DNA from 3 places in the Micromonospora parathelypteridis genome. Region 2 is predicted to be linked to each of the others. Evidence: riboswitches for the same ligand, from Rfam matches in the RefSeq annotation. Region 2 holds a riboswitch; each other region holds the start of a gene.
The links. A riboswitch is a leader RNA that binds a small molecule or an ion and turns the genes downstream of it on or off. The one in region 2 is predicted to bind cyclic di-AMP.

Region 1 (3,252 bases), 2.1 Mb from region 2:
ATGGCTCGCTGGATCATGGCGTGCTGGTTGCGCGATCACGGCTCGCGCGGGTGGTGGGTCGAGCGGCGGGACGCCGGCCCCAGGGCTTGTAGGTGGACAGCACCGTCGCGATGATCATCAGAATGGTCGACACCGCGGGTGCGATGACCAGGTCGGCGCGATCGCGTGTGGGCAGGGCCGCGCCCAGCGCACCGGCGTGGCGCAGATTCGGGGTGAGCAGGAACAGCACCAGTCCGACCATCACCGTGGTGAGCACGAGTTTGACCAGCACCCAGCGGTAGCGCAGCAGGCCCCACGGAGTGAGTAGCGCGCTGGCGACGCCGATCAGCCAGACCAGCACGCTGAGCGGCGCGAAGAGCACGGTGCCGACCAGTGCCGTGACCGGGTAGACCGCTGCCGGATCGGCGCCACGCTGCACGGCGATGCCGAGGGTGAGCAGCACCAGGTCGGTGCCGAGCCAGCCGAGCGAGGTGACCAGGTGCAGGGTGAGGAGCCCCTTGCGGGCGGTGGGTGGGATCCGAGGCATACCGCGATGCTGCCCGCCGGTCACTGCCGGGTCGTCCGACCGCCGACGACATCAGGGGTACGCCCTGCGACGTAGCCGCTTCCGGTCAGGCCCGTGCGGCGGGACCCATTCATGGTCGACACCACATCGCCGATGTCGGGGTGTCCAGTCGCCCGGATACCCCGACATCGGCGAAAGTGAGTGGATCATCCCCGGCCGGTCCGGCCTGGGGGCCTACCCTCCTCGGGTGGTCAGTAGACCGACAGGTGCACGTGGTTGGTGTGGGCGCTGGACGGGTCGCTACCCGCTCCGCTGTACGACTTCCACCCGCTGCTGGGCAGCCAGATCTGCCGGTACCAGATCACGTACAGGACGGCGAGCCGGTCGGCGTTGCGGATGAAGTACGCGGCCAGGTTGTTGCCGTACGTCTTGTCGCCGCCGGTGGCGTTCCCGCCGAAGCCGCCCTTCTGCGCGGCGAAGTCGCAGGCTCGGCCCTTCGGGTGTTCACCGGAGCCGCTGGGGCGGTGGCAGGAGACGTACCGGGTGAAGCCAGCGGCCTTGGCCTGGTTGAGCGCGTGCAGGGTGCGCGGGGTGATGCAGCCGTTGGCGGGTGTGGGGTCGTTGACGCTGCACGACTCCGACGGCCAGGAGCCGTCGGAGTTACGCGGCGCGGGCTTCGCGTTGGCGGTGGAGGTGCCCCGGTTGGAGCCGGTGTCGGCGGTGGTCTGCGGCTTGGGCGTGTTGGCCACGGTCAGGGCCCGTTCGGCCTGCTCCTTGCGTTTGGCCATCACCGCGACCTGCTTGCGCTGCTCGGTGACCTCACCGTTCAGGGCGGCCTGGGTGCGGTTGGCCTTGTCCTTGCTGGCGAGCAGGTCGCGCAGCACCTTGTCCTCGTTGGCGGCCACCGCGCCCAGGGTGGCGGCCCGGTCCATGAAGCCGTCGGGGGTGCCGCTGTTGAGCAGCGCCGCCATGGTGCCGAGCCGGCCGGTCCGGTACGCCACGCCGGCGATCTCGCCAACCTTGCCGTTGCGGTGGTCGAGCTCGACCTCGATGGTCTTCAGTTGGGTGGTGAGCTGCTGCTGCCGCTGCACGGAGGTGTCCAGGGCGCGCTTCGCGTCCAGGTAGCCCTTGCTGGCGGCCTCCAGTTGGGCTCGCAGCGCCGGAGTGCCGCCCTCTTCGTCGGAGTCGGGTGCGGCGGCCCGCAGGCCGGTCGGGGAAGCGGCCGAGGCGGTGCCGGCCGGGAGCGCGACGCCGAGGGCGAACATCGCGACGATCAGGGCCGCGAGTCGGGCGGCGGGTGGTCGTGCTGGTGCCACTGTGCATGTCCTTCCGTCAGCCGCCGACCGGGTTAGCTGACGGGTTCGGGACGGAAGATCCCTACCGCTGACGCGGATGCACCCCAGGAACATGGTTCCCCGGTTCGCCTGGATGGGCAATTAGGCGGCGACCGCCACCGGCGCCGGGAGGGCGCCGCCTGGTGGAGGCCGGGACCGAGCCTACCGGTGCCGGTGGGGCGGTTGCAGCCGATGTGACGGACGGTGCGTGCGTCGTCACCAGAAAACCACCGTTACCACTCGATCGAGCCGCAGGCCCCGGAGGTGGCGCCCGGCTCGATCTGCAACGTCGCGTGCTCGATCCGGAAGTCGTCGTGCAGGGCTGTGCGCGCCGCGCTGAGCACCGCGCCGACCTCGGCGCCGGGTGCCATGGTCAGGTGCGCGGAGGCCACCTCCATGCCCGAGGTGAGCGTCCAGACGTGCAGGTCGTGCACCTCGACCACGCCGGGAACCGCGGCCAGCCGGTCGTGCACGGCGGTCACCTGGAGGTGCTCCGGGGCGGCCTGCACCAGGATGCGGACGGCGGCGCGTGCCAGCCGCCAGGTGCGCGGCAGGATGAACACGCCGATGGCGACCGCGACGAGGGGGTCGGCCCACCACCAGTCGGTGACGGTGATGAGCAGCGCCGCGCCGATCACGCCGAGTGAGCCGAGCAGGTCGCCCAGCACCTCGAGATACGCGCCCTGAAGGTTGATGCTCTCCCGGGCTCCGGCGCGGAGCAGGGCGAAGGCGCCGACGTTCGCGAGCAGGCCGAGCACGGCCACCACGAGCATCGGACCGGCGACAACCTCGTGCGGGTCACCGAAGCGGCGGATCGACTCGATCACCACGTAGACCGCGACGGCGGAGAGCAGGACGGCGTTGGCGAGGGCGGCGAGCACCTCGAGTCGGTAGAGCCCGAAGGTGCGCTGCGGGTCGCCGGTGGCCCGCCGGGTGGCGGTGATCGCGGCGAGCGCCATGCCGATGCCGAGCACGTCGGTGAACATGTGCCCAGCGTCGGAGAGCAGGGCGAGTGAGCCGGTGTGCAGGGCGGCCACCGCCTCGACCACCATCAGGGTGGCGAGGAGCCCGAACGCCGCCCAGAGCCGGCCCCTGTGCTGGTGTGCGGCATTGGCGACCGACCCATGGTGGTGGTCATGACCTGCGCCCACGAGATCCACCTTCCGCCGCCAGTCGGGACCCGGTCAAATGTATGCTCACATCGCTATGTATGCAAGTGTAGGGGCAGACCGCTCTCCGGTTGGGCCAGCCGGCACGGATCAGCCGGTCGGGTCGATGGTGGTGAGTCGCTGAGTGGCCCGGGAGAGCGCCACGTACAGGGTGCGTACCCCGGCACCCGGATCCGCCCGGATCTCGCTCGGGGCGACCAGCACCACCCCGTCGTACTCCATGCCCTTGGCCTCCAGGCTGGTC
Region 2 (3,252 bases):
CGCGGTGGTGGGGGTGTCATATCGGCTCGCCGCCGGAGTGGTGCGCCCGGTGGCCGCGGTGCCGGCCGGCCTCACGGCGCTCGACGTGCCGAACGTGTCGACCGGTCCGGCCGCCGCGTGACGTGAGGAGGGCCGCTCCGCGCAACGCGGAACGGCCCTCGACGCAAGATCCTGCGGGTCAGAGCAGCGACATGTGGACGTGGTCCGTGTGGTTCGACGGCCCGCTGTACGACTTCCAGCCGGTCGCCGGGAACCAGATCTGCCGGTTCCAGATCACGTAGTAGATGCCCAGCCGGTCGGCGTTACGGATGAGGAACGCTGCGACGTTGTTGCCGTACTTCCGGGTGTCGTCGTTGTGCCACGGCGCGAAGCCGCTCTTCTGCAGCGACCAGTCGCAGGCGCGGCCCTTCGGGTGCTCCCACGGCCCGCCGGAGCGGTAGCAGCCGACGAACCGGTTGAAGCCGGCCCGCTTGACCTCCTTGTACGCGTGCAGCGTGCGGGGCGTGACGCAGCCGGAGGACGTGGTGGGGTCCTTCTCGCTGCACGACTGGGCCTTCCAGTCGCCGTCGGCGGTGCGACCCGGCCCGATCCTGGCGACCGGCGAGGTGGCGTCCACCAGGCCGCCGGTGAAGCCCTTCCCACCGACGAGGGAGAGCGCCTTGTCTGCCTCGCTCTTCCGCTTCGCCATCAGCGCGGTCTGCTTCTGCTGCTCACGGATCTCGGTGTCGAGGGCCAGCTTGGCCTGCTCGGCGCGGGCCTTCACCGCATTGACCTCGGAGAGCTTCTGCTCGTTGACCATGTTCATCTCGTCGAGCGCCGCGGCGCGTTGGACGAACATGTCAGGCGCGTCGCTCTCGAGCAGCATCGCGAGGGCGCCCATCCGGCCGGTCCGATACGACTGGGCGGCGATCTGCCCGACCTGTGGGGTCAGCGCGTCCAGGTCGGCCTTGGCCCGGTTGACCTCCAACGCCAGTTCCAGCTGCCGCTTCTTCGACTTGTCCAACTTCGACTTGGCGGCGGAGTAGTCGCGGTTGGCCTGCTCGATGACGTCGGTGATCAGCTGGGGCTCGTTGTCCTCCTCGTGCCCGGACGGTGTGGGGGTCGTCGGGGCGGCGTGGGCAGGGAGGGGCCCAGCGAGCACGGTCAATGCGGCGATCACGGCCACCACGGGTGTCAGCCAGCGGCGTAGGGGTGCCGTCACAATGTTCCCTTCCGTCGACCGCCGACCGGGTTAGCTGACGGGTTCGGGGCGGAAGTGGCCCCTACCGCTGACGCGGATTCACCCCACGTACCTGGGTCCCCGGTTCGCCGGTTGGCGATTGGGCGGTGGCACCGCAGGCGCCGCTTCGCGCCTTCATCGGTAACCGGCAGCGAGGTTACCCGAGAGTCGACCGACAGAGCTACGCCTGGATGCCGACCAAAAGTGTCTTTTCGTCATAGCGTTGCGTGACCAGTGACGCGGTTCTCAGGTTCGTGGCTCATCTGGTCACGCTGCGGAGTTTCACCATGCCGGATCCGTGCCCGTGCGCGACTCCGGCCATCGTCCGGTGACGGAGGGTGGGGGCGGGGTGTGCGCCTGATCCGGGTCGTCGGAGTGCCCCGTTCGCGGTGCGATGAGCGCGGCGAGTGCCTCCGCGCGGTCCGGCTGGGGCCGCGAGGCGGGACCGTCGGCGGACGGCGTGGCAGCGGTGCGCCCAGCGGCGGTCACCACCGCGGCCAGCCCGGTGGTCAACGGCACGGCGGCGATCAGACCGAGTGTGGCCACCGCGCTGCGGACGATCTCCTGCGCGAGGAACTCACTCGTGAGGAGCTGCCCGACCGGCCGCGAGTCGGCGGTGATCAGGAGCAGCAGGGGCAGCGACGCGCCCGCGTACGCCAGCACGATGGTGTTGACAGTGGAGGCGATGTGCGCGCGGCCGACCCGGGTGGCCGCACGGTACAGCTGCAACCGGGTCAGCCCGGGGTTGGCGTTCGCCAGCTCGGTGACGGTGGCCGCTTGGGTGACCGTGACGTCGTCGAGCACCCCGAGTGATCCGATGATGATCCCGGCGAGCAGCAGACCGTGCAGGTCCACGTCGCCCTGAAACATCGACAGGGTGGTGGCCTCTTCGCTGCCGAAGCCGGTGAGGTGTGTCGCGGCCGTGGCGATGGTGGCGAGCACCCCGGTCAGCACCAGGCTGCCCAGGGTGCCGAGTACCGCGACCGAGGTCTGCGCGGTGACCCCGTGCGTCAGATAGAGCACCACGAACATGATCAGGGCCGCGCCGACCACCGCCACCAGCAGTGGTGACTTGCCCGCGCCGATGCCTGGCAGCACGAACGTGAGCAGGATGCCGAAGGTGGCGGCCAGCCCGGCGAGCGCGGCCAGACCCCGCCACCGACCGAACGCGACGATCGCGGCCGCGAAGACCACCGCCAGCCACACCATCGGCGTGCCGCGCTGGTGCTCGGCGATGTTCCAGTTGCTGGTGGTCGGATCGGTCGGATCGGTCAGCTCGACCAGGATGACCTCGTCGCCAACCTCGACCCGAGGTGCGCCCGGTCCGTCGGGCACCGGCGTCCGCACCTGCTGGCCGGCGGTCGGCCCGTCGTCCACCCGGACGTCGACCGTGCCGCATCGCTCGCCGCCGGCGCTCGGTGTGCCTTCGGGGGTCGACGCCACCGGTGGGCACGGCTCGGTCACCACCCGGGTGACTGTGCCGGGATAGCGCGGCACGTCCGCACCACCATCGGTCTGCGGTGACCCGCCCCGCGGCCAAAGGAGCACCGCGGCCAGCACGGTGGCGACGAAGAGCGGCACCACCGTCAGGACGAGGATCCGTCGTACCCGCGGTGGGGCGGGTGGAGCGGGGTGGGCGTGGTCAGAACCCAAGGCGGGAAACTCCCAACGATCCGGTACGGGTCAGCGGGCCGGGGGCGTCAGCCGCGCTTCATCAGTCGGCCGACCGCCGCCATCATCTCGGAGGCCATCTCGTCGGCCCGACCCTCGGCCGCCCCCTCGTGCATGCAGTGCCGGGCGTGCCCGTCGAGCAGCCCCAGCGCCACCTTGTCGAGCGCGGCCTGGATCGCGGAGATCTGGGTGAGCACGTCGATGCAGTAGCGGTCGTCGTCGACCATCTTCTCGATGCCACGGACCTGCCCCTCGACTCGGCGGAGCCGCGCGAGCAGCTGGTCCTTGCTGGCGGTGTAGCCGCGGATCGGGGTGGGAGAGGTCATGGCGACCAGGATAACCTACCCCTGGGGGGTATGGTA
Region 3 (3,252 bases), 1.6 Mb from region 2:
GTGCGTGAACCGATCGGACGCGCTGATCTCCGACGTGTCCGGGGTGATCTCGGACTACCTCTACTCCAGCAAGCCGTACGCGGTCACCGACATGGGCGACGAGGGCGACCGGTTCACCGAGCGTTTCCCGCTGGCCACGTCGGGCTACGTGCTGCGGCGGGACATGTCCAACGTGGACGATGTGCTGACCGCCCTGCTGGACACCGACCCGCTGGCCGCGGAGCGCTGGGCCACCCGCCGGCGTTACCTGGGCGACTTCCCCGCCGAGTCCTACGCCGAGGCGTTCCTGACCGCCGCCCGCCGGGAACTGGCCCCCGCGAAGGAACTGACCGCGTCCGCACAGGCATAACCGCTCAGCGGTACGCGTCCAGCAGCGCCAGCACGGCCGCCGGGTCCTCCACGTGCGCGTTGTGCCCGAGACCGGGCAGCGTGGCGACCGGTACGCCGTACTCCTTGAGCTGAGCGTCGGTGACCATCGGGTCGTGTTCGCCACGCGCCAGCACCACCGGCACGTCGGTCGCCGCCAGCAGCGCGGCCAGGTCGGGTTCGCCGACGGCGAAGGCGGTCGGGTCCATGGCGAGGCGCCACCGGCCGTCGACCTGGCGCAGCCCGGCGTCCACCACCGGGTGGTCCGGCGGGATCAGGCCGGCCAGCCCGGCGACGCGCAGGTAACGGCGGGCCGCCTCGGTGCGGCTGGCGAACCAGCTCACCGGTCGCGCGGCCAGCTCGGCGGCGCGGGTCAGCTCGGCGGGTGACCAGAGCGCCTTGATGCCCAACCCGACCACCGCGTCCACCGGTATCCCGGCGGCGCGGGCGGCCAGCGCGAGGCCGACCACCCCACCCAGCGAGTGCCCGAGCACGACGACGCGGTCGTCGGAGGCCAGGCCCTGCGTGATCTGCCGGGCGAAACCCTCGAAGGAGTACGACGGCAGCGGCGCCGCCCAGCCGTGGCCGGCGAGGTCCGGTGCCAGCCACCGCCCGGGCCAGTGCTGCTCCAGCAACGGCGCCCAGGGCAGCCAGACGTCCCCGGTCGCCCCCATCCCGTGCAGCAGCAGCAGGACCGGCCTACGGTCCGCCTGACCAACCGATTCATCCACCACGGCCGCAGTCTGCCACGGTTCACCGCCCCGGACGAGAGTCGTCGATGGCGGCGCACGGCGAACCACGTCGGAAAGACACCGCGGGCGCCGGCCCCTCGTGAGGGACGGCGCCCGCGGCGGTCAACGTGCCTGTGTCAGGCGGAGTAGCCCCGGCTGGCGATCCAGTTGGCCAGGTCGATCGTGGTGATCCAGTACGACGGGTCGGCCGGGTTCGCCGAGTCGGCGATCCGCACGGTCCGGCCGTTGTCCTTGTAACCCACGACGGCGATGTAGTGCCCGCCGCCGTAGGAGTGCCAGCCACCGTCGGTGTCGGTGGCGTCGCCGACGACGTTGGCCACCACGCCCCGGCCATCGGTGATGGCCTTGACGACGTCGGCCTGGAGCCGGTCCATCTGCGCCGGGCTGGGGGCGCCGGCGAACATCCGGGTCCGGTACGGGGAGCCCTTCACCTCGGCGTTGAGGACCCGGGTGGTGTCCTCAGCCGAGTTGGTGCCCATCTCGGTGGTGCCCAGTTCGGCACCGAGCTCCTCCTGGGTGCGGTCGATGCCGGTGGCGCTGAGCGCGTTGCGGGTGGCCGCCGGGCCGCAGTTGTAGTACGTGTTCTGCGCCTCGTAGTCGTAGTCGAGCACCTTGGTCGCCGGCGGCTTCGGCCGCTCCGGCTTACGGGTCAGGTCCGGGTTGCTGCTGGCCTTGGCGGCGGGAGACGCGGCGCTGGTGGCCGGAGCGGCGGTGGTCGGCGCGGCGCTGGCCGAGGGGGACGCGTCGTTCGCCTCACCGAGGGAGGCGACGGTGTCGCTGCGCATCTCGGCGACCGTGGTCGCGGTGCGCTGACCGGCCGGGGCGTCGTCGGCGCCGGCGAGCAGGGCGCCGGTGGTGGTGGCGATCACGAGGGCCGCGGCGGAGGCAGCGACGATCTGGTACGGGCGCTGGGTGGCGAAGCGTCGGAGTTGACGCTGCATGGTGTGCTTCACGGGTCCTCCACGGATCGGGGGGAGAGCGGCACACCGGGGCCGGACCGGTATCCGGGCAGGCGTCAGCGCACGGACCGTGGTCCGCGGATGGTGAACCGCTCAGGGGAACGCCCGGCGGGGCCGGGCGGGAAAGGCGATGACCCGGGGGGTCAGCTCACCGTCACTGGACGAATGAGCGGGGGCACCGCTGCGCCGTGGAGGCGAGGGAACAACCGAGGGGTGGAAAGGTGCTGCACGAGTTTGGAACTCCTTCCGACACCGCCTACCGGGTTAGCTGACGGATTCGGGCGGGAAGATCGCCCTACCGCAGGCCGTGGCTCGCGGATTCACCCCGGACTTACTGATGGGTCCCCGGTTCGTTGATCACGATTGAGCGGGTCGGCGCGGCGTCGCCTCTTGCGATCGGTTACCGCACCGGACGGGACGACACTACTGGCCTGTTCGCACGCTGCCAAGCAAGGTTCACCTGCGTAAACCCGATTTGCTGCGGCAATTTCTGCGCGTATTGCCGATGATGTGACTCGATGGGACAACCGGTTACGGTGACGCCTGTGGGCGACAACCGGACAGGCCGCCGATAATGCGGCCAGAATCACGGGAAAGATCGAGCCGATCGCGCCGGACGCCCGATTTTGGAATGGCGTGACGGGGCTCACGTAACGGATCGGGCTCAACCCGCGCGAGCGGGGCGCCACCGTGTCACGAGGGCGGGACGGAACGCCCTGCTCGCCGCCCGTTGGGCGGGTGCCCGGCTCGGCCGCAACCGGGCCGCTGCCGCGTACGCCTCCTCGGCGAGGGTGCGCGCCGACTCGGCGGCCAGTTCCGCGTCCCGCCAGGCGGCCCGCTCCTCGGTGGCGGCAGCCTGGTAGTCGGCCAGCCTCGCGTCCCGGATCGTCCGGCTGAGCAGCGCCTCCTGCTCGACCGGGTGCCGTCGGGGATCCCAGCCGTGCCGGTGGGAGAACACGTCACCGAGCTGCGCCATGGTCAGGTCGCCTCGCCAGTACGCCGCCGTCGCCGCGCGGTGCAGGTAGCGCTCCCGGGATGCGTACTCGGCGGGGGTCCGGGGTGTGTGCGGGGTGGGCAGCGCCGCCGACCCCGCGAAACGGTGGGCGGCGGTGTCCGCCTCGTCGTACCCCGCCCAGGCCTTCTCCAGCTGCTCCTGAGCGGTGAGCCAGGCATCG

Region 1: it holds a riboswitch for cyclic di-AMP, as region 2 does, so the genes downstream of both, HNR20_RS06925 (coiled-coil domain-containing protein) here and HNR20_RS16825 (coiled-coil domain-containing protein) in region 2, are expected to answer to the same signal.
Region 3: it holds a riboswitch for cyclic di-AMP, as region 2 does, so the genes downstream of both, HNR20_RS23965 (C39 family peptidase) here and HNR20_RS16825 (coiled-coil domain-containing protein) in region 2, are expected to answer to the same signal.

The regions. Positions count from the first base shown of each region.
Region 1 covers NZ_JACHDP010000001.1:1,639,978-1,643,229, reverse strand. The annotation lists gene HNR20_RS06930 (hypothetical protein) at 14-526, opposite strand; gene HNR20_RS06925 (coiled-coil domain-containing protein) at 757-1,821, opposite strand; cyclic di-AMP (ydaO/yuaA leader) riboswitch at 1,827-1,958, opposite strand; gene HNR20_RS06920 (cation diffusion facilitator family transporter) at 2,073-2,990, opposite strand; gene HNR20_RS06915 (HelD family protein) at 3,099-3,252, opposite strand, start outside.
Region 2 covers NZ_JACHDP010000001.1:3,728,985-3,732,236, forward strand. The annotation lists gene HNR20_RS16820 (carbonic anhydrase) at 1-121, shown strand, start outside; gene HNR20_RS16825 (coiled-coil domain-containing protein) at 179-1,201, opposite strand; cyclic di-AMP (ydaO/yuaA leader) riboswitch at 1,206-1,336, opposite strand; gene HNR20_RS16830 (YibE/F family protein) at 1,502-2,872, opposite strand; gene HNR20_RS16835 (metal-sensitive transcriptional regulator) at 2,920-3,216, opposite strand.
Region 3 covers NZ_JACHDP010000001.1:5,286,005-5,289,256, reverse strand. The annotation lists gene HNR20_RS23975 (CDP-glycerol glycerophosphotransferase family protein) at 1-349, shown strand, start outside; gene HNR20_RS23970 (alpha/beta fold hydrolase) at 354-1,100, opposite strand; gene HNR20_RS23965 (C39 family peptidase) at 1,235-2,071, opposite strand; cyclic di-AMP (ydaO/yuaA leader) riboswitch at 2,316-2,457, opposite strand; gene HNR20_RS23960 (hypothetical protein) at 2,742-3,252, opposite strand, start outside.